3 regions of the Halomonas sp. ND22Bw genome follow, and region 2 is predicted to be linked to each of the others. Evidence: predicted binding sites of a transcription regulator. Region 2 holds the regulator's gene; each other region holds the start of a gene.
What was found. The regulator FNR, encoded in region 2, switches genes on or off when oxygen is low (the NO sensors DNR and NnrR bind a similar motif). The targets are predictions, from matches to a motif close to TTGATNTANATCAA.

Region 1 (7,254 bases), on a different contig from region 2:
CGTGGCCAGGCCGCCTTCGCCCTGGAAGGGCACGGTTCACCCACCGCCCACGAGAGCTTCGTGCGTGCCCGAGAGCTGCTGACCTGCACCGATGAGGTGCCGGAGGACAGCGAGGACCTGGAGCAGGTGTTTCTGGTCAAGTGGGGCCTGTGGGTCGGCTGCAGCCAGCGCAACGCCCACGCCGATGCCTTCCTGCTGGCCTCGCGGCTGGCGGACCTGGCCGCGCGGCTCGAGGACCCGCGCTACCGGCGCCTGGCCGACTTCGCCCGGGCCAGCTGCGAGTACTGGGCCGGCCGCATCCAGCAGGCCTACGAGCATCTCGAGGAGATCGACCCGCTCAACTCGCCGATGATGATCGAGTGGCTGCCGTTCTCCGATCACCCCCAGGTGGCGGCGACCTGCTTCCAGAGCTGGGCGCTGTGCCTGCGCGGCGACTATCATCGCGCCCAGCAGCAGGTGGAGTCGGCGATCCGCCTGGCCGAGCGCATCAATCACCCGGGCAGCCTGGCCATGGCGCTGATGTATGCCGCGGCGCTCTATCGCCAAGTGGGACACGAGCATCTGGCGTCCCAGCGCGCCGAGCGCGCCTACGAGATCACCGGCACGCCGGACCTGCAGCTGTGGCAGGTCTCCGCGCGGCAGGTGCTGGGCTGGCAGCGGGCGCTGTCCGGCGACCGGGAAGGGCTCAAGCGCATCGAGGCGGCCCAGGAAGAGTTCGTCGAGGTCACCGGTCGCGATCCCTACCAGCGGCCCTCGCTGTGGTGGGTGGACGCCTGTACGTCGCTGGGCGAGCTGGCCCGGGCCGAGGACTATCTCGACCAGTGCCTGCTGATTGCCCGTGAGCGGACCACGCTGTTCGTCGCCGAACTGGCGGTGCACCTGGCGAAGGTGCGCCACCGCCTGGGGCATCCCGCCGAGGAAGTGCGCGGTCTGATCGAGCAGGCGCTCGAGCAGGCACGCGGCGACGGCAACCTGCACCAGCAGCTGTGCGCCCTGGAAGCCTGGCTGACGATGGTCGATCCGGAGGATGAGGACGCGCGCATGGCCTTCCGGGGCCTGCTGGGCGAGGTCAGTCACAGCGATGCCCCGGTGCTGGTGCGCTGGCGGACCCTGCTCGACAAGCGGCTGCCGCATACCGCCGACCTGGAGGACTGACGGCGCACACGCCTGAGGTGCCATGGAAGAAGCAAAACGCCCGGCGAGGCTCGAGAGACGAGCGTCGCCGGGCGTTTTGTGTCGTGCGGGAGGTCGTGTGAGAGAGCCTGTGGAAGCGCGAGGCGTCGAGGCTCAGGTGGCGACTTCCAGCGCGGCGATTCGCGCCAGCGCCTGATCGCGGTGGTCGCCGCACAGTTCGCGGTCGTAATCGAAGCGGGCGCAGACCGCTGGCCGCTCGGGCCGGCCGAACAGCCGGCACAGGTTGTCATCGTCGAGCTGGGCGCAGCGCACCCCGGCGGGCTTGCCGTCCGGCATGCCGGGGATCGGCGAGCTGATCGACGGCGCGATGCAGCAGGCGCCGCAGCCGGGACGGCAGCCGCCGGCGTCCTGTTCTTCGCTCATGGCCGGGCGCGAGCTCACGCCTCGGCCTCCGCCAGCGCCCCCTTGTCGATGCCCTCGAAGGCCTGCACGCGGGTGGCGCGGCCGGTCTCGCGGGCGATCTCGCCGGCCAGCCAGGCGGCGATATGTTCCACCGTGGTCGGCGTCGGCATCGGGATGCAGCGCTCCCGCGGCAGGGTCAGGGCGAAACGCCCCTGTTCGGCCGTGTAGCGGGTGGTCAGGCGGCCGGTGAAGGCGGCATCCAGGCCCTCGACCACGTCGGCCTCGTCCACCAGGTAGCGATCCGCGAGGCGTTCGGCCCACTCGGTCTCGAGCGCCGGGCACCGCTCGCCGTCCTGCCACACGTGCAGCCGCGAGCGGTGGCCGTGGGCGATGCGCTGGCAGTTGCCGGCGTGGCGCTTGAGGCCGTGGCTGTAGGTGTAGGCGGCGCCGTCGATGGCCTCGTCGGTCAGCGTCAGGCGGATCGCCTCGACCCGGGCCGGCGGCTGGCGGCTGAGCGAGGCCGACAGGTGCTCGGCCAGGCGCTCGGCGGTGATGGCCGGCCAGGGCAGCAGGGCGAAAGCCTGGCGCGGGCCGCGGACCTCGAACGGGTAGGGCGACTCGGCGCGCACGCACAGGCCCTCGGCGCACTCATGGACGCTGACGCCGGACGCCTCGGTGGGCACCAGCAGAGTGTGATCGGGGCCCTGGTCGATGCGCGACTTGATCCACGGCTTGACCTCGCCGAAGTCGAACAGCATGCCGTCCTCGCCGAGCTCGCCGTCGAGTTCGGCGTCGACCCGCCAGCTGGCGCCGATCAGCCCGCGTTCGGGGCACCACAGCGAGGCGTCGAGATGGGTGAGGCGGTTGACGAACAGCGTCATCAGTCGATTCCCGTGATCTTGTGGGTCTGCAGCGAGAGCCGCCACTGGGGATGGCTCAGGCAGTAGGCCACGGTCTCGGCCGTGACGTCACCGCCGCCGACCGCCGCGGTGTCCATCGGCTGCAGGAAGAAGTGATGGAAGTCCAGGGCGGTGAAGCGCTCGGGCGGGGCGTCGCTCTGCGGGTAGACCAGCTTGAGCTCGTCGCCGGAGGTCTGGGCCAGCACGCTCTCGCCCTTGGGGCTGACGCACAGCCAGTCGATGCCCGGCGGGGCCGGCAGGGTGCCGTTGGTCTCCACGGCGACGTCGAAGCCGCGCTCGTGCATGGCGGCGATCAGCGCCTCGTCGAGCTGCAGCAGCGGCTCGCCGCCGGTGAAGATCACCTGGGGCGTGGCGGTGCCCGGGGCATCCGGCCACAGCGCGGTCAGGTGATCGACCAGGGCCTCGGCATCATGGAAGCGTCCGCCGTGCTGGCCGTCGGTGCCGCGGATGTCGGTATCGCAGAAGCGGCAGGCCGCGGCGGCGCGATCGGCCTCGCGGCCGGACCACAGATTGCAGCCGCTGAAGCGGCAGAACACGCTGGCGCGGCCGGCCTGGCCGCCTTCGCCCTGCAGCGAGTAGAAGGCTTCCTTGACGCTATACATGGTCGGTCCCTTCGGCGGCGGCATCGGGCCGCTGAGAAGAGGCGGCGGCATCGGGCCGCTGTGAAGAGGTGGCCGCTTCGTCGCCGGTGGTGTCATAGGCGATGGGGTCGATGGCGCCGTTGGCGGCGAAGGCCGCCAGCCGTTCCCGGCAGCTGCCGCAGCGCCCGCAGGCCAGGGCTTCACCACGGTAGCAGGTCCAGGTCTTGCCGTAGTCCAGCCCCATGGCCAGGCCCTCGGCGAGGATCTCGCCCTTGTCGGTGCGCAGATAGGGCGCATGCAGGGTCACCGGCTCGAAGTTGGCGATGCCGGCGACGTCGTTCATGGCCTCGACGAATTCGGGGCGGCAGTCCGGGTAGAGCACGTGATCGCCGCCATGGGCGCCGTAGTCGACCCGGTCGGCGCCGATGTTGACCGCCTTGGCGATCGCCAGCGACAGCAGGATCATGTTGCGGTTGGGGACCACGGTGGCCTTGAGGTTGGCCTCGGCGTAGTCGGCGTCGGGCAGCGCCTGGCTGGCGTCGGTGAGCGCCGAGGCGTCGATCAGGCCATGGATGGCGGTGATGTCGACCACCTGGTGGGGCACGCCCAGCTCGCGGCAGACCTCGCGGGCGACCTCGAGCTCGCGGGCATGACGCTGGCCGTAGTCGAAGGACAGGGCGTGGACCTCGCGGCCTTCGCGCAGGGCGCGATGCAGCACGGTAAAGGAGTCCATGCCACCGGAGTAGATCACCACGGTGGCCGGTGCGGCGGATTCTGACATGGGATACCTGTGGGGCGGAGAATTTGTCTGCCCGGCGCGCGTCACGGGCGCGGCGGGACCTTGGCCGGGGTCCGGTCCGGCAGGGGCGCACAGTGTACTTGACCAACGGGACAGGCGCCAAGGACGCTGATCCATGTCATTCAGCGTGGACAGGCGACGTTGCTAGACTTCGCCCCTTTGCCACCGGTGATGTGAGCCTCATGGAAGCCCCCGAACTGCTGTCGCCCGCCGGCACCGTCAAGAACATGCGCTACGCCTTCGCCTACGGCGCCGATGCGGTCTATGCCGGCCTGCCGCGCTACTCGCTGCGCGTGCGCAACAACGATTTCAGGATCGACAACCTGCACGAGGGCATCGCCTATGCCCACGAGCGGGGCAAGGCGTTCTATGTGGCCTCCAACATCGCGCCGCACAACAGCAAACTCAGGACCTACCTGCGCGACATGGAGCCGGTGATCGAGGCCGGCCCCGACGCCCTGATCATGTCGGATCCCGGGCTGATCATGATGATCCGCGAGCGCTGGCCCGATCAGGTGATCCACCTGTCGGTGCAGTCCAACGTCGTCAACTATGCGGCGGCGAGGTTCTGGCAGCAGCAGGGCATCCGCCGCGTCATCCTGTCCCGCGAGCTGTCGCTGGAGGAGATCGGCCAGATCCGCGCCGAGTGCCCCGACCTCGAGATCGAGACCTTCGTGCACGGCGCGCTGTGCATCGCCTACTCCGGGCGCTGCCTGCTCTCCGGATACTTCAACCGCCGCGACCCGAACCAGGGCACCTGCACCAACGCCTGTCGCTGGAAGTACCACACCGTGGCGGCCGCCGAGGACGAGACCGGCGACCTGGTGCCGGCCCACGCCGCCAGCGGCATCTGGGCCCCGCGTCAGGACGGCGGCATGATCGCCTCCGCCGGCGGCAGGGAGGGCCAGGACACGCTGTCGGCGTTGATCGAGGACCGCTCGCGGCCGGGCGAGCCGATGCCGATGTACGAGGACGAGCACGGCACCTACATCATGAACTCCAAGGACCTGCGCGCCGTCCAGCACGTCCCGAGGCTCGCCGAGATGGGCGTGACCTCGCTGAAGATCGAGGGACGCACCAAGTCGCCCTACTACGTGGCGCGCACGGCCCAGGTCTATCGCCGCGCCATCGACGACGCCATGGCCGGTCGGCCCTTCGACATGCGCCTGATGGACGAGCTCGAGAACCTGGCCAACCGCGGCTACACGGAAGGCTTCTATCGCCGCCATGTCCACGACGAGTATCAGAATTACGAGCTCGGCCATTCGGTGGGCGTGCACCAGCAGTTCGTCGGCGAGGTGCTGGGCTACGATCCCGATCGCGGGGTGCTGGATATCGACGTCAAGAACCGCTTCGAGGTCGGTGACGGCATGGAGCTGATGCTGCCCGGCGGCAACCGTCGCTTCGCCCTCGAACGCATCGAGAACAAGCGCGGCGAAGCGGTGGGCGTGGCCCCGGGATCGGGCCACGTGGTGCGCATCCCGGTGCCGGGCGAGGCCATCGCGCCGGAACGCATCGAGTTCGCCCTGCTGATGCGCGACCTCGCCTGAGGCCGTGCCGGGCTGGACACCACCCGGGACCTTCGGTGAAGCTGACACGGCAGCACAGGCCCACAGCACAAGGAATCGGCATGGCCACCATCGAACATCGCGCCATTCTCGAGGCGCCGCCCGAGCGTGTCTTCGCCCTGCTCGAGCGGGTCGAGGACTTCGTCGACTATTCGGACCTGATCGAGCGCATCGAGCCGCTGGGCGAGGGGCGTTATCGCTGGCACGTGCACGCGGTGCGCATGGACTGGACCTTCGAGGTGGCGATCACCGAGCATCAGCCGCCCGAGGTGCTGGCCTGGGAATCGCTCAGCGGGGTGTGGAACCGAGGCCGCTATCGGCTCACGCCGGTGCCCGAAGGCACCGAGGTGGCGCTGACCCTGGAGTACGAGATTCATAACCGGCTGGTCGAAAAGGCGGTCAAGCGCGCGGTGACACCGTTGGTCAATCGCGTCAGCCAGCAGATTCTCGACCGCGTCGCGGCCAGACTATAGCGTGATCCGAAAGCGGGAACGCCGCCCATCCGGGCGGCGTTCTCGTTTGGTGGCGTCGCTTTGTTCCAGGCACTTTCCGGCGCTGTCTGCTCAGCCCTTGCGCAGCGAGGCATTGAGATGGTCGACCACCTCGGCCCAGTCGGCGTCGGCTTCGAGCGCCTCGCGCAGGAACTCCGCCTGGCCTTCGTTCCAGCAGGGCGCGTCGGGCAGTTCCACGTTCTCGGGCAGCGGCGAGTGGCGCTCGATGAAGCGCTGGATGGCCGCCGGCTCCGAGGCCAGGCCGAGCTGTTCGAAGAGTTCGCTGAACGGATGATCGGGATGTTCCATGACAGGGCACCTGTGCGGGCGGACGTGTGTCTCCACTCTAGCCGTTCGGGCCCCGTCATGGCGATGGTGCGGTCGAGGCGTCTTCAACGCTCGCTCCTCCGTTCCGCCTCAGGGGGCGGCACGCTCGCCGACCAGCGGGGTCAGGAAGCGCCGGCGCCGTTCCTCATCGGGGAGCGGCTGGGCCAGCAGGTGGACCAGCTTGGCCACGGCGGCTTCCGGCGTCATGTCGTCGCCGGACAGCACGCCGGCATCGGACAGCGCCTGACCGGCGGCGTAGTGGCCGATGGCCACCGCCCCGTGGGGGCACTGGCTGATGGCGGCGAGCAGCTTGCCCTCGCCGACGGCCTGGGCCAGTACGCCGGCCAGGCGCGGATCGTCGGGCACGTTGCCGCCGCCCCAGACCTCCAGCAGCGCGCCCTTGACGCGATCGTCCAGCAGCCAGGTCTCGAGCTGCCAGGCGGCGAGCCCCGGCCACAGCACGATGCGCGGCACCGCGCCGGCGGCCAGCGGCGCATAGTCGGGCAGTTCGAAGCGTGGCGCGCCGCGCTGGGCACGCTCCAGGCCGCGGCCGGGGTAGAGCACGGCGTCGTCGTCGACCCATTCGCCGAGCGGCGGGTGGTTGGGGCTGACGAAGGCGTCGGCCTCGCGAGCCTGCCACTTGCGGCTGCGTGCGCCGCGCAGCAGGCGGCCGGCGAAGCAGATCGCCACCTCCTGCAGCCGCGGATCGGCGGCGAAGCGCAGCGCCGCCTCGACGTTGGTCAGCGCATCGCTGCCGGGCGCTTCCAGCGGCTGCATGGCGCCGGTGATCACCACCGGGCGGTCCAGCCCTTGCAGCTGATAGGCCAGGCTGGCGGCGGTCCAGGCCAGCGTATCGGTGCCGTGGATCACCACGATGCCGGCATGATCGGCGTAGTGTTCGGCGATCAGCCCGGCCAGGCGCTGCCAGTCCGCGGGGGTGGCGGCGCTCGAGTCGATGGGCGTCGGCGTGGCGATGAGTCGGAAGTCGGCCAGTCCGGCCTGGCGCGCCGGGGGCAGGGTCGCCAGGGCGCG
Region 2 (7,254 bases):
CACCCTGCCGGCGCTGCTGGCCACCGGCCTGGCCGCGCGTCGGCTGGGCGGCCTGATCCGCCACCCGGCCACCCGCACCCTGGCGGCACTGACGATCATCGGCTTCGCCCTGTGGCAGCTGTGGGGGCTGTGGCCGGGCGCGATGCCCCATGAGGCCGGTCACGCCGGGCAGCACTGAACCGCTTTCGCCGTCGCGCTTGACCCAGCGCAACACCGCCCGCTTCCGCGACCGCTAGCCTGATGGCATGCACTCCCGGAATCCTGCCATGCCCGTCACCGCTCCTTCCGACTTCGGCGCCGACGACTACGCCGCGGCGCTGGCCGCCAGCAACGCCGACGCCCGTCCCCTGTCGCTGCATCTGCGCCTGCCGCTGCGCCACGATGGCGACGCGCGCGTCGATCACGCCAAGGGCATGGACCCGTTCGAAGTCGACCTGGCCCGACTGGATCGCGAGATGGTGCTGGTGCGACGCTGCCTCGCCCCCGATCGACGGCTCGAGGCCCTGCACTGGGGCGGCAGCCTGCCCCCCTGGCTGAGCCTGTCGCGGATGAGCGGGCTGGTCGATCGGCTGGCCTCGCGCTTTCCCTTCGAATCGGGACATTGGCGCGACTTCACCGTCGAACTCGATCCCCGTGCCACGGATCTTCTCACCCTGCGCCATCTGGAAGCACTGGGCTTCAACCGCCTGAAGCTGGTCATGCGCCTGCCGAGGGCCGACCGCCCGGAAGCCCTGACGCGGCTGCAGTCACGCATCGAGCCGCTGCTCGACGAGACCGTTCGCATGGGCTGGCACTCGCTGAACCTGGTGCTGATCGTGCCGCCGGCGACGCCCGAGCAGGAGGCCGCCGCGGCGCTCGCCACGCTGATGGCCATGACGCCGCCACGCCTCTCGCTGCGCCCGGACCCCGCCTGGCAGGAAGGCGAGTCGACGCTGCCGGCGACACTGCTGGCTCGGATCGAGGACCGCCTGGCCGGAAACGGCTATCGGTCGCTGGGAGGCGGGTTCTACGCCCGCCACGGCGCCGCGCTGGAGGACGCCCGGGCGCAGACGCGACGCGAGCAGGCCCGCGACCGGCTGGGGCTTGGCCCCGGTGCCATCTCGCGGCTGCCCGACGCCGTGGCCTGCAACGCCGGCTCGGCCGAGGACTATGCCGCGGCGCTGGATGAGGGGCGACTGGCCACCGCATCGGGGCACTGGTCGCGCTGCCGCCGTTCGGGCACAGGACACGGCTAAGGGATGCTATGCCCGGGCGGGTGCTATCCGCCATAATGGGGGAGGCAAGCCCCGATCAAGGAGGACAGCATGCCCGATATCGCAGCCGGCAGGCGCCGCTCACTGCTGCACGAGACCCGCTGCCGGACCTGCAGCCTGAGTTCCCTGTGCCTGCCCCTGGCCCTCGAACTCGAGGACATCGATCAGTTCGATGCCATCATCCGCCGCCGTCCGCCGCTCAAGAAGGGCGAGTCGCTGTTCCGTCAGGGCAGCCCCTTCACCAGCGTCTATGCGGTTCGCTCCGGCAGCCTCAAGCAGATCACCAGCGAAGGCGGCGGCATGGATCAGCTGACCAACTTCTATCTGCCCAGCGAACTGGTGGGGCTGGACGGCATCGACGAGTCGACCTATCCCGGCTCGGTCATCGCGCTCGAGACCACCACCGTGTGCGAGATCCCCTTCGATCGCCTGGATGCCCTGTCGGAAAGCCTGCCGGAGCTGCGCGCCCAGCTCTACCGCAGCATGAGCAAGGAAATGCGCGACGACCGCCGCATGATGCGCCTGCTGTCGCGCAAGACCGCCGACCAGCGGCTGGCCACCTTCTTCGCCAGCCTCTCCGACCGCTTCCGGCGCCGCGGCTACTCCGCCTACAGCTTCCGGCTCTCCATGTCCCGGGCCGACATCGGCAACTACCTGGGGCTGGCCGTGGAAACCGTCAGCCGCATCCTGGGCCGCTTCCAGCAGCAGGGCCTGGTGGCCGTCTCCGGCCGCGAGGTGAACATCCTCGACCTGGACGCCCTGGCCGAGCTGGCCGAGGAAGAGGGCTGCCGCTGACGCGCCTTCGCCGCGAGCGGGAAGCCGGAAAACGCACCGCCCCCATGGCCGGCAGCACATGGGGGCGGTCTTTGTTGGGTTCTTCCCTCTCCCGGCACGAAGTGCCGCGCTCCAAGCTTCCCGCTTATCGCTCCTGGTGCAGATCGATGCGGTCGGCCTGCATCTTCGCCTGCTTCTCCTCCAGACCGGCGAAGTCGAACAGCTCGCGGTCGGCCAGCTGCGAGGGGGCGACGTTGGTCACCGCCTTGAACATGCTCTCCAGGCGGCCGGGATGCTTGGCCTCCCACTCGGCCAGCATTTCCTTGACCACCTGGCGCTGCAGGTTGGGCTGCGAGCCGCACAGGTTGCAGGGGATGATCGGGAAGGCCATGCGCTCCGAGAACTCGGCGATGTCGGCCTCGCGGCAGTAGGCCAGCGGGCGGATGACGATATTCTTGCCGTCGTCGGAGAGCAGCTTGGGCGGCATCGACTTGAGGCTGCCGCCGAAGAACATGTTGAGGAACAGCGTCTCGAGGATGTCCTCGCGATGATGACCGAGCGCGATCTTGGTGGCACCGATCTCCTCGGCATAGCCATAGAGGGAGCCGCGGCGCAGCCGCGAGCACAGCGCGCAGGTGGTCTTGCCTTCCGGGGTCTTCTCCTTGACCACCGAGTAGGTGTCGCGCTCGAGGATATGGTAATCGACGCCGAGCCCATCCAGGTACTCGGGCAGCACATGCTCGGGGAAGCCGGGCTGCTTCTGGTCGAGGTTCACCGCCACCAGCGAGAAGTTCACCGGCGCGTTGCGCTGCAGATTCCGCAGGATCTCCAGCATGGTGTAGCTGTCCTTGCCGCCGGACAGGCACACCATCACCTTGTCGCCCTCGCGGATCATGTCGAAGTCGATGATGGCGTTGCCGACCTGGCGCCGCAGACGCTTCTGCAGCTTGTTGAACTCGCGCTTGGCCTTGGCGTCGGGCGCCTCGGCGGACGGGGTCGACGGCTCGGCCGAAGCGGCCTCATCGGCGGGACGGGGATCGAAGGTCACGGCATCTTGCATGGTCGGGGCGCTGCCAGGGCAATCGGGGAAAGGGAAAGGGCGCCTATCCTACCACCCTGCCGCCAGGCTGGCGACGTGGCGCGCGCTCAGCCGCTGCGGCGCTCGAGCAGCGCGTCGCGGTCCAGCCGCAGGTGCATCAGGGCCGTGGTCACGGCGGTGCCCAGCACGCTGTGGCGCCCCATCAGCGGCACCTCGAGCTGCGCGGCGACCCGCTCGAAGGCCGGCGCCACCTCGAGCCGCGAATGATGATGGTAACGCTGGTAACGCTGGACCAGGTCGATGCCGGCATTGGGCAGGTCGAAGCCGAATCGGGCGCGCAGCGGGCGGTTCAGCAACGCCAGGTCGCGATCCAGCCGCCAGCCGACCAGCGGGCGATTGCCGACGAAGTCGAGCAGCCGCGCCAGGGCCTGGTCGAGCGTCACGCCGTCGTCGAGATCGATGCCGCGCAGGCCGTGACGCCGCAGCACCTCGGCGTCCACGCCTTCCGGGCGCGCCAGCCGCAGCTCCAGCGACTCGCTGGTCAGCACCCGATCGCCGCGCAGGCGCACCGCGGCGATCGCCAGCGGCTCGGCGCTGCGCACGTCGCCGCCGGTCGACTGCACGGCCAGCGCCACCAGCTCCTCCCCCGTATAGGGGCGGAACAGCCAGCCATACTGGCCATGGGCGTGGCGGTGGCGGTCGACCAGGCGGCGCAGGGTCTTGAGCATGTCGATGTCCTTGTCGTGTCGCGAGGCGGCGGCCGGCCACCTCAGGTGTATTCGAGGTGATAACGATGGGAAATCCGCTGCTTGAAGTCCTTGACGATGTGCAGCGCCTCGCGCAGCAGGTCACGCTCCAGCGACGACAGCGACTGGACCACGACCCGGTCCGGCTCGCCGTTCTCGTCGCCGCCGTCGCCCTCCAGCCGCGCCAGCTGCTGCTCGAGGCGCAGCTGGGTGAACAGCGACAGCGCCTCCCCCAGGTCTTCGGCGAAGCGCTCCTCGAGCCGCCCGTCGGCGGCCAGGGCATCGAGGCGATCCAGGGTGCCGGTGGCGAGGATGCCGCGCTCCAGCGCCATGACCCGCACGCCATGCACGATGGGAAAGATGCCGCCCTTCTTGATGTCGATGCCGTGCTGGGGCTTCTTCAGCGAGCCGAACAGGGTCAGCGGCGTGGAGAAGCGCATCACCGGCCGGGCGAAGTAGGAGAGCAGCAGCTCGTCACGGGAGGCCGCCTCGAACAGCGTCTCCCTCACCCGCTCGAGCAGTGCCGGATTGCCGGCCACCGCATGAGCGTCGAGCATGATCGCCAGCTTCATCAGGCTGTCGCCGTCGCGGGCCTCGACCCAGCGCGCGATGCGCGCCTTCCACTGGCGCTCGGTGCCCACCCAGTCCGGGTTGGAGACCATGATGTTGCCGGGGCAGCGCGGGTAGCCGAGCGAGACCAGGGTCTCGGTGAACTCGGCCATGCGCTCCATGCAGTCCGGCCACGCCAAGTCGTCGTCGAGGATCAGGCCGTTGTCCTGGTCGGTCTTGAGCATCTGCTCGCCGCGCCCCTCGCTGCCCATCACCATCAGGCAGCTGTCGCGCCTCAGGGGCTCGGGCATCGAGAAGTCCCAGGCCTTGTGGATGATGCGACCGTTGAGCGCGGCCAGCAGCCCCATGGCGAAGCGCAGCTTCACGCCCTGAGCCATCAGCGCACCGGCGAGCTCGGCGGTACGGCGGCTGGCGGAGGCCAACTGCTCCAGGTCGCCGGCCTGCTCGACCTGCAGGCTGACCACGTGGCTGCGGCTGGAGAAGTAGCTGAGCACGTCGGTCAGCTCCACCACGCCCACCGGCGCCTCGTCCTCGACGATCACCACGCGCTCGATGCGCCGGCGGGTCATCAGCACCAGCACCTCGAACAGATACTGATCGGGCCGGGCGGTGATCAGCTCCCCCCCGGCCAGCGACGACAGCGGTGTCTCCTGGCCGAGCCCCTCGAGCACCAGGGCGTCGAGCAGGTCGGTCTTGGTGACCATGCCCGGCCCGGCCTCGCCCTGCACCAGCAGGCTGTCGACCGCCTCGTCATGCAGCAGACGCACCGCCTCGGCGATGGTGGTCTCGCCGCCCAGGCAGCGCGGCGGGCGCATGCAGTCCTGGGCCCGCGCCAGCATGAAGCCGGCCATGGTCACCCCGCCGGCCGCGCGCTGCTCGGTCAGCAGCCGCGCCTTGTCGGCGAGACGCTGGCGGAAGAAGGCATCGAAGGCCGGATAGGCATCGCACAGCTCGAGAAACAGCGCCCGGGGCAGCAGGTAGCACAGCGATTCCTGCTCGGCACGGAAGCGATAGCGACTCTGGCCATTGAGAATGCTGATGGCACCGAACAGGTCGCCGCCGGTGTAGTGGCCGATGCGCTGGCGCTCGCCGGGCTGGGTGGTGTCCAGCTCGGCGACCTCGCCCTTGTGAATGAGGAAGACGTTCTCGCCGGGCTGCCCCGCCTCGAGGATGATCTCGTCGCGATCGAAGTAGGCCAGGTCGAGCCCGCCGCGCACGCGCTCCCGCCCGGCCTCGTCGAGCAGGCTGAAGGGGGCGTCGGAGAGATCGACATCGACCATGGAAGCGGGTCCTCGTGCCGGGAATCGCCGCCCCGGATCGCGCACCGAACGGGGCATGGGCCACGCGCGAGACGAAGAACCGGGGACAGCAGGGCTCGGGTCCAGAGTAGCAACCCCCTCTCGCGACCAGAATCTAGACCATGGTGTTAGGTATTCCGCCGCAGGCCGACCCGACGAATCTCGGCTTTATACCAAAGTCATAGCCCACGACCGTGACCTCATGCGTCATGACGTTATGCCGAGACCGGATGCCGAGTCATCATTCGGACATGGGGATAGACGATCGTCCAACCTTTGCCGTCCCTTCTCGAGCCAAAGCCTTCCATAAGCCTCATAAAATATTGATTTACAACAAACTTACGATCACTAATTGAATCGTTTTACGCTCATGATACGAAAGTCTGCGATGTTTTTTCCGGCGTTGTTGACCAGCATTGTCGATGATCATCGGGTGATGCCATCCCGCCGAGATGCGACCCCTCTTCGACGGGCACTTCATCATCCGGCACGCCGCCGCGGTCCGCTCGCCGGACACCGGGAAGGCCACGCGGCGACCCATGAATGCTGTGAGCAACTTCCCGACCCCAACAACAAGTGGAGAGCAATATCATGGCTGAAGAGACCCCCAATGCCGAGGCCTACTGGAAGGCCAACCTTAGATTGATTACCGGCTGTCTGGTCGTCTGGGCAGCCGTCTCCTACGGCGCGGCCATCCTGCTTCGACCGCTGCTGGCGGGCATTCCCGTGGGCGGCACCGACCTGGGCTTCTGGTTCGCCCAGCAGGGTTCCATCCTGACCTTCATCGGCCTGATCTTCTTCTATGCCTGGAAGATGAACCGGCTGGACAAGCAATTCGGGCTCGGGGAGTAACTCAGCATGAGTCAATTTGCCATCAACGTCCTGTTCGTCGGCGCCTCCTTCGCCCTCTACATCGGCATCGCCATCTGGGCCAAGGCCGGGTCGACCAAGGACTTCTACGTCGCCGGCGGAGGGGTGCATCCGATCACCAACGGCATGGCCATCGGCGCCGACTGGATGTCCGCAGCCTCCTTCATCTCCATGGCCGGCCTGATCGCCGCCGGCGGTTACGCCAACTCCACCTTCCTGATGGGCTGGACCGGCGGCTACGTGCTGCTGGCCATGCTGCTGGCCCCCTACCTGCGCAAGTTCGGCAAGTTCACGGTGCCGGAATTCATCGGTGATCGCTTCTACAGCAAGCAGGCGCGCATGGTCGCGGTGGTCTGCCTGATCGTGGCCTCGGTGACCTACGTCATCGGCCAGATGGCCGGCGCCGGCGTGGCCTTCTCGCGCTTCCTGGAAGTCGACGCCACCACCGGCCTGATCATCGCCGCCGTGGTGATCTTCTTCTACTCGGTGCTGGGCGGCATGAAGGGCATCACCTACACCCAGGTGGCCCAGTACATCGTGCTGATCATCGCCTACACCATCCCGGCGGTGTTCATCTCGCTGGAGCTGACCGGCAACCCGATCCCGGCGCTGGGCCTGTTCTCCGAACACAGCGAATCCGGCATGCCGCTGCTGGCCAAGCTCAACGAGGTGATCACCGAACTCGGCTTCAACGAGTACACCGC
Region 3 (7,254 bases), on a different contig from region 2:
GTCCAGCAGATCCAGCGCGACAGCGCCGAGGCGGTGGAAGAATGCCGGCAGCGTCAGTCGGCGCTGTTGCGGGGCTTCACCCCCGATAGTTGGCATCATCCCGAGCCCTTCATGGAGGGCCTGCGGGATCTTCGCCGTCAGCGCGGCGACATCAGGACCCTGGAAGAACGCCGCTACGTGGATCGTGACGCCCTGGCGGAGATGGACGCCGAGGCTGAAGCGGCCGAGCGCCGCCTGATCGATCGCACTCTGGCTTTCCTGTCCACTCCCGAGGCCCTGCAGGGCTATCGGCAGAGTCTGGAAGCGCTGTCCCGGTCGGTGCAGGAGGCGGACTCGCGTCCCGAGCTCGCCAAGGCCGTCGACGGCTATCGCGAGCTCAGCGAGGGGCTGGACCTGATCCAGTCGATGCTGGCGTCTCTGGGCGGCGAGGATGTCGAGCGCGAGATCCAGATCAACGACACCCTGTCGTCGGTCTACTCGACCACCAACCAGCAACGCACCGAGGCGGAGCTGCGCCTCAAGGAGATGGTGGAGCAAGAGGACCAGGCGCGCTTCGTGTCACGGCTTCGGCTGTTCGAACAGGGGCTCTCGAACGGGCTGGCGGCGCTGTCCGAGCCGGAGCAGTGCGATGACCTCATGACGCGCCTGCTCGACCAGCTTCAGGAACTCGAGGGGCAGTTCGGCGAGCAGGAAGGATTCCTCGAGGCGATCCTGGAGCAGCGTGAGGCCGCCCAGGAGGGCGTGGCCGCGCGACGGGCTCAGCTCATGGAGGCGCGCCAGCAGCGTGTGGATTCCCTGACCCAGGCGCTGGACCGCATCCTCGGCGGGCTCGAGCGACGGGGCGAGGGCTTCGACGACGAGTCGGAGCTGCAGGCCTTCTTCGCCGGGGATGCCATGGTGCTCAAGGCGCGCGAGCTGATCGATCGGCTGCGCGAGATGCAGGCTGGGCTGGAGGCGGACGACCGTGATTCCCGGCTGGCCGCCATCCGGGATGCGGCGCTGCGCGGGGTACGCGACAAGGCCGAGATGTTCGAGGACGGCGGTCAGGTGGTCCGGCTGGGGCCGCGCCATCGCTTCACGGTCAATCGCCAGGCGCTGGAACTGACCATGCTGCCCCGCAACGAGCGTCTCTGGTGGCATCTGACCGGCACCCAGTTCCAGGAGCCCGTCGAGTCCGACGAACTCGAGGCGCTGCGCGCATGGTGGGGGCAGACGCTGCCCTCGGAATCGCCGAGCGTCTATCGCGGGGAATACCTGGCCTATCGCTTCCTCATCGAGCACGGAGACGCCGGACTCAACGTGGCCGATACCGAGACCCTGCAGCAGCGGATGACGGACTTCGCGTCGTCCCGCTATCGGGAGGGCTACGAGAAGGGCGTGCACGATCATGATGCGGCACGGATCCTGGGCGCCCTGCAGCCCGTCAGGAAGGCCGCCGGCGGATTGCGTCATGGCCCCTGGGCGCGTGCCCTGGCCGTGGCCTGGTGGCTGGAGCGGGAAAGCTGGTCAGGGGCGGAGGGCGCACTCACGGCCGACGTGCTGCATGCCCAATGCATCAGTGCGGGCATCCTCGCGCGCTCGATGGGCTCCGACCGGCTGAAGGATGATCTGGTCGCCGGGGTTCGGGCCTCGCTGGCGCGGTTTGCCCTGGTCGAGGCCTGGGCGATGGAGGAAGCCGACATCGAGGCGGCGGCCGGCTATCTGGTCGAGCAGCTGGCCGCCGAAGGCGAGGCATTCGAGGCCAGTGGCTATGGCATGCGCATGGCCAGGGCCTTCCAGGAGGCGCTCGGCAGGGATTCGCATCGGCCCGAGTTCGAGCGCCTGCGAACCGCCCTGGCGGCACGTCCGGTGGAGCGCTGGCTGACCATCCAGCGCTGGCTCGAGGCCTGGCATGACAAGGCGGCCGCCAGCCACGAGCGCCATTATCTGCCCGAGGCCATGGCCATCGTGGAGGCCGATGAGCGTATCCGCTGGGAAGAGCGGGACGTTCGACTGTCGGTCGAGGTCGAGGGCCTGCTGGGCGATCATCCCCGCATCGAACAGCGCTACCTGAAGTTACAGCTCGACGATTTCGAGCATCGTCTCCATCGGCATCATCATGAGGTGGTGCCGGGTTGGGAGCGCCTTCAGGCCTTGCGTCACGAGCTGCTCGAGCGCCAGCGTGGCCACTTGAGACTCGAGGAATACCAGCCCAAGCCGCTCACCTCCTTCGTGCGCAACCAGCTGATCACCGAGAGCTATCTGCCGCTCATCGGCGACAACCTGGCCAAGCAGATGGGAACGGTGGGGGATGCCCGACGCAGCGATCTGATGGGCATGCTGATGCTCATCTCGCCGCCCGGCTACGGCAAGACCACGCTGATGGAGTATGTGGCGCATCGTCTCGGGCTGGTGTTCATGAAGATCAACTGCCCGAGCCTTGGGCATGACGTGATCGCGCTGGATCCCGAGCAGGCGCCCCATTCCACCGCCCGGGCCGAGCTGGAGAAGCTCAACCTGGCGCTGGAAATGGGCAACAACGTCATGCTCTACCTCGATGATATCCAGCACACCCATCCCGAGTTCCTGCAGAAGTTCATCTCGCTGTGTGACGGCAGTCGCCGCATCGATGGCGTCTGGCGGGGCCAGTCGCGGACCTACGACCTGCGGGGCAAGCGTTTCGGCGTGGTGATGGCGGGCAATCCCTATACCGAGCAGGGAGAGACCTTCAGGGTGCCCGACATGCTGGCCAACCGCGCCGATATCTACAATCTCGGCGATGTGCTGAGCGGCACCCAAGAGCTGTTCGCCATGTCGTACATCGAGAACAGTCTCGCGGCGCATCCTCTGCTCGCACCGCTGGTCAACCACGGCATGGGCGATGTCTATCTCTTCATGGATCTCGCCCAGGGCAAGGAGGTGGCGAGCAGCGACTTCGAGCATGACTACAGTGCCGCCGAGCGACAGGACATCGTCGAACTCATCACGCGCATGTATCACGTGCGCGATGTCGTGATGCGGATCAATCAGGCCTACATCGAGGCCTGTGCCCAGGACGATGCCTATCGCGAGGAACCGGTCTTCCGGCTCCAGGGCAGCTACCGGAACATGAACAAGCTGGTCGAAGGCCTCTCGCCGGCGATGAGCGAGGCCGAAGTCGAGGCGTTGATCGACGATCACTACCTCGGCGAGGCCCAGCTGCTGACCCAGGGAGCCGAGGAGAACCTACTCAAGCTCAAGGCGTTGCGCGGCAGACTGAGCGACGAGGAGCGAGAGCGCTGGGAAGGCATCTGCGCCGAGTTCCGGCGACGCCTGCGAGCCGGCGGGGATGAGGATACCGGCACCAAGGTGGTGCGGCAGCTGTCGATGATCGTCGAGGCGCTGGAGCGCCCCGCCTCCTTGTAACGCCGTGCCCGATGTCGGGTCGTGCGTGATGCGGGTGGTGCGAGGCGTAGGAAACGTTCAAGGGAAAGGACGCATATCTTGGAATCTCAGCAACTGGATAACCCCTTCGATGAGCTGACGGGGATGCTTGAAGACGGTGACCTGCTTGGCTTGTTGCGACATTGGCGGGATAGGGAGGTCTTCGTGCCGGTGATGGTGCACCCCGATACCGGATGCCGCTTGCCGTACATTCAGCACGATGAGCCGGACACGCCGTTTGCGATAGCCGCATGCGATCGGGCCAGCGTCGAGCGAATGCTCGAATCGGGAGGCGCGACACACGAGTTCGAGGTCCATGCCTTCTCGCTGTTCAAGCTGTGTCGGGATTGTCTCTACAACGGCGTGACTCATATCGGTCTGATCGGCTCGGAGTTCATGCTCGATCAAACTGCGCTGTCGTTCTTTGCGCATTCCGCGCTGGTCGAGACGCCGGACGAGGGGGCCATGCGGGTGCGCTGCTCGTTGGTCACGGACAAACCGGTCCGGACGCCGCTGGAAAAGCATGCCAAGCGACTGGCACAAGTCTGGGAACGGTTTTCCGTGGGGCCCGATGGCATCAGCGGTGACCTCGACGGTCTGTGGGTCGTCCACGATGCCGGTGCCGCCGTGCTGCACAAGCCCGAAGGCGGCGAAGAGGTGCTTCGCGACCAGCTGGCGCCTTGCGATGCCGCTCTGTTCGATCAGTGGGATGAGGCCATACCGGACTACGTCGCCTTGGCGCAGGACGCGTCGGTTCCCGAGGAGGCGGCGACGTCCTCCGCCTCCGCATCGAGCGATGTGGACCACGATACGCGGGTCCTCGTGTTACTGGCGCGATGGGGTGTGATCCTGCTGGGCATCGGATTGATCGCCTGGGCGGTGTCCTGAATCGACACGATGCTGGCCGGCACCGACGCCTCGCGGGCGCGGGCTTGACCCATATCAACCCTCCGGCGTTTCCTCCGGCGGCCGACTTGAAAGCCGGCCATCCTGACGCCACTTAAGATGTCAAGACTCATGACATTGGGACAGGCGGCGCGTCCGAATCGCGCCGCTACCCCGACGGAGGAAACGCTATGCGAATCGACAAGTTCACCGCCAAGCTGCAGAACGCCGTGGCCGATGCCCAGTCGCTGGCCGTGGGCCACGGTCATAACCAGCTCGAGCCCGGCCACCTGCTGCTGGCGCTGCTCGATGCCAGCGATACTGGCGTCAAGGCGCTGGTGCAGAAGGCCGGCGGCGACGCCGCCAGGCTGCGCGACGGCCTGGTCGGCCATCTCGACGACCTGCCCAAGGTCGGCGATTTCGACGGTGAGGTGCAGCCGTCCCGCGACTTGATGAAGCTGTTCAACCTCACCGACCGCGAGGCCCAGAAGCGCGGCGACCAGTACATCGCCAGCGAGCTGGTGCTGCTGGCCGCGCTGGAGATGCGCCATGCGGTGAGCAAGCTGCTCGGCCAGGCGGGTGTGAGCCGCAAGGCGCTGGAGACCGCCATCGACAGCGTGCGCGGCGGCGAGAAGGTCAGTGATCCCAACGCCGAGGAGAGCCGCGAGGCGCTGGAGAAGTACACCCTGGACCTCACCGAGCGGGCGTCCAGCGGCAAGCTCGACCCGGTGATCGGCCGCGACGACGAGATCCGCCGCACCGTGCAGGTGCTGCAGCGCCGGACCAAGAACAACCCGGTGCTGATCGGCGAGCCCGGCGTCGGCAAGACCGCCATCGTCGAGGGCCTGGCCCAGCGCATCGTCGACGGCGAGGTGCCCGAGGGCCTCAAGGACAAGCGCGTGCTGTCGCTGGACATGGGCGCGCTGCTGGCCGGGGCCAAGTTCCGCGGCGAGTTCGAGGAGCGTCTCAAGGCGGTGCTCAAGGAGCTGGCCCAGGAGGAGGGCCGGATCATCCTGTTCATCGACGAGCTGCACACCATGGTCGGTGCCGGCAAGGCCGAGGGCGCCATGGACGCCGGCAACATGCTCAAGCCGGCGCTGGCGCGCGGCGAGCTGCACTGCGTGGGCGCCACCACCCTCGACGAGTACCGTCAGCACATCGAGAAGGACGCCGCCCTGGAGCGCCGCTTCCAGAAGGTGCTGGTCGACGAGCCGAGCGAGGAAGACACCGTGGCCATCCTGCGCGGCCTCAAGGAGCGCTACGAGGTGCACCACGGCGTCGATATCACCGACGGCGCCATCATCGCCGCGGCCAAGCTGTCGACCCGCTACATCACCGACCGCCAGCTTCCGGACAAGGCCATCGACCTGATCGATGAGGCCTGCTCGCGGATCCGCATGGAGCTCGACTCCAAGCCCGAGGAGATGGACCGCCTCGACCGCCGGCTGATCCAGCTCAAGATGGAGCGTGAACACCTCAAGAAGGAGACCGACGAGGCCTCCAGGAAGCGCCTCGACAGCCTCGAGGAGCAGATCGAGGAGCTCGAGCGCGAGTACGCCGATCTCGACGAGATCTGGAAGGCCGAGAAGGCCAGCATCCAGGGCGCGGCCCAGTTCAAGGACGAGCTCGACCGGGCCCGCATCGACCTCGAGCAGGCGCGCCGTCAGGGCGACCTGGGGCGGATGTCCGAGCTGCAGTACGGGGTGATTCCCGAGCTCGAGCAGAAGATCGCCGAGTCCAGTGACGCCGAGGCCGATACCGCCAAGCACCAGCTGCTGCGCTCCAACGTCACCGAGGAGGAGATCGCCGAGGTGGTGTCGCGCTGGACCGGCATTCCGGTGTCCAAGATGCTCGAGGGCGAGCGCGACAAGCTGCTGCGCATGGAGGAGGCGCTGCACGAGCGGGTCATCGGCCAGGACGAGGCGGTGACTGCGGTGGCCAACGCCGTGCGCCGCTCCCGGGCCGGGCTCGCCGACCCGAACCGCCCCAACGGCTCCTTCCTGTTCCTCGGCCCGACCGGGGTGGGCAAGACCGAGCTGTGCAAGTCGCTGGCCGGTTTCCTGTTCGACACCGAGGAAGCCATGGTGCGCATCGACATGTCCGAGTTCATGGAGAAGCACTCCGTGGCCCGGCTGATCGGCGCGCCCCCCGGCTACGTCGGCTACGAGGAGGGCGGCTACCTGACCGAGGCGGTGCGCCGCAAGCCCTACTCGGTGCTGCTGCTCGACGAGGTCGAGAAGGCCCACGCCGACGTCTTCAACATCCTGCTGCAGGTGCTCGAGGACGGTCGCCTGACCGACGGCCAGGGCCGCACGGTGGACTTCCGCAACACCGTGATCGTGATGACCTCCAACCTCGGCTCCGAGATCATCCAGGGCATGGGCGGCGACGACAGCGGCTACGCGCAGATGAAGTCCGCGGTGATGGACGTGGTCGGCACCCACTTCCGCCCCGAGCTGATCAACCGCATCGACGAGGTGGTGGTGTTCCACGCCCTGCGTCAGGAGCAGATCCAGGCCATCGCCGCCATCCAGCTCGAGCGCCTGCGCGGGCGGCTGGCCGAGCACGACCTGTCGCTCGAGGTCTCCGACGCGGCCATGGCGCAGCTGGCCGAGGTCGGCTTCGATCCGGTGTTCGGCGCGCGGCCGCTGAAGCGGGCGATCCAGAACCGCCTCGAGAATCCGCTGGCCCAGGACCTGCTGGCCGGGGCGTTCTCGCCGGGCGATGTCATTCGCGTCGAGGCCGAGGGCGACCGCCTGGTGTTCCAGAGCTGAGGCGTTACACGCCCTGAAACGAGACCGCCCGCGCCGAAAGGCGCGGGCGGTTTTCTTTTGCCGGGCCGCCTGCTCGACGGCGGGGAGGCTGCGTCGTCTCAGGCGCGCTGGGCGGCGGCGCTCGAGGCCTCGCGCTTGCCCTGCGGTTCGCGCACCAGGCGCTTCTGCAGCTCCTCGAGGGAGACGCCCTTGG

Region 1: yegQ (tRNA 5-hydroxyuridine modification protein YegQ) is a predicted target of FNR. The motif match lies at 3,945-3,958, and genes of this name have one in related genera.
Region 3: clpB (ATP-dependent chaperone ClpB) is a predicted target of FNR. The motif match lies at 4,335-4,348, and genes of this name have one in related genera.

Annotation. Positions count from the first base shown of each region.
Region 1 covers NZ_PXWD01000001.1:396,236-403,489, reverse strand. The annotation lists gene CVH10_RS01940 (AAA family ATPase) at 1-1,155, shown strand, start outside; gene CVH10_RS01935 (YkgJ family cysteine cluster protein) at 1,288-1,557, opposite strand; gene CVH10_RS01930 (6-carboxytetrahydropterin synthase) at 1,572-2,417, opposite strand; gene queE (7-carboxy-7-deazaguanine synthase) at 2,417-3,058, opposite strand; gene queC (7-cyano-7-deazaguanine synthase QueC) at 3,051-3,818, opposite strand; gene yegQ (tRNA 5-hydroxyuridine modification protein YegQ) at 4,019-5,386, shown strand; gene CVH10_RS01910 (SRPBCC family protein) at 5,467-5,877, shown strand; gene CVH10_RS01905 (DUF2789 domain-containing protein) at 5,968-6,204, opposite strand; gene CVH10_RS01900 (asparaginase) at 6,313-7,254, opposite strand, start outside.
Region 2 covers NZ_PXWD01000002.1:324,642-331,895, reverse strand. The annotation lists gene CVH10_RS04375 (sulfite exporter TauE/SafE family protein) at 1-178, shown strand, start outside; gene CVH10_RS04370 (hypothetical protein) at 267-1,235, shown strand; gene fnr (fumarate/nitrate reduction transcriptional regulator Fnr) at 1,305-2,048, shown strand; gene ttcA (tRNA 2-thiocytidine(32) synthetase TtcA) at 2,173-3,087, opposite strand; gene CVH10_RS04355 (DNA polymerase III subunit epsilon) at 3,174-3,794, opposite strand; gene CVH10_RS04350 (putative nucleotidyltransferase substrate binding domain-containing protein) at 3,836-5,662, opposite strand; gene CVH10_RS04345 (DUF4212 domain-containing protein) at 6,272-6,532, shown strand; gene CVH10_RS04340 (sodium:solute symporter family protein) at 6,539-7,254, shown strand, end outside.
Region 3 covers NZ_PXWD01000010.1:7,963-15,216, reverse strand. The annotation lists gene CVH10_RS12865 (DNA repair ATPase) at 1-3,384, shown strand, start outside; gene CVH10_RS12860 (hypothetical protein) at 3,463-4,290, shown strand; gene clpB (ATP-dependent chaperone ClpB) at 4,479-7,061, shown strand; gene CVH10_RS12850 (sugar porter family MFS transporter) at 7,160-7,254, opposite strand, start outside.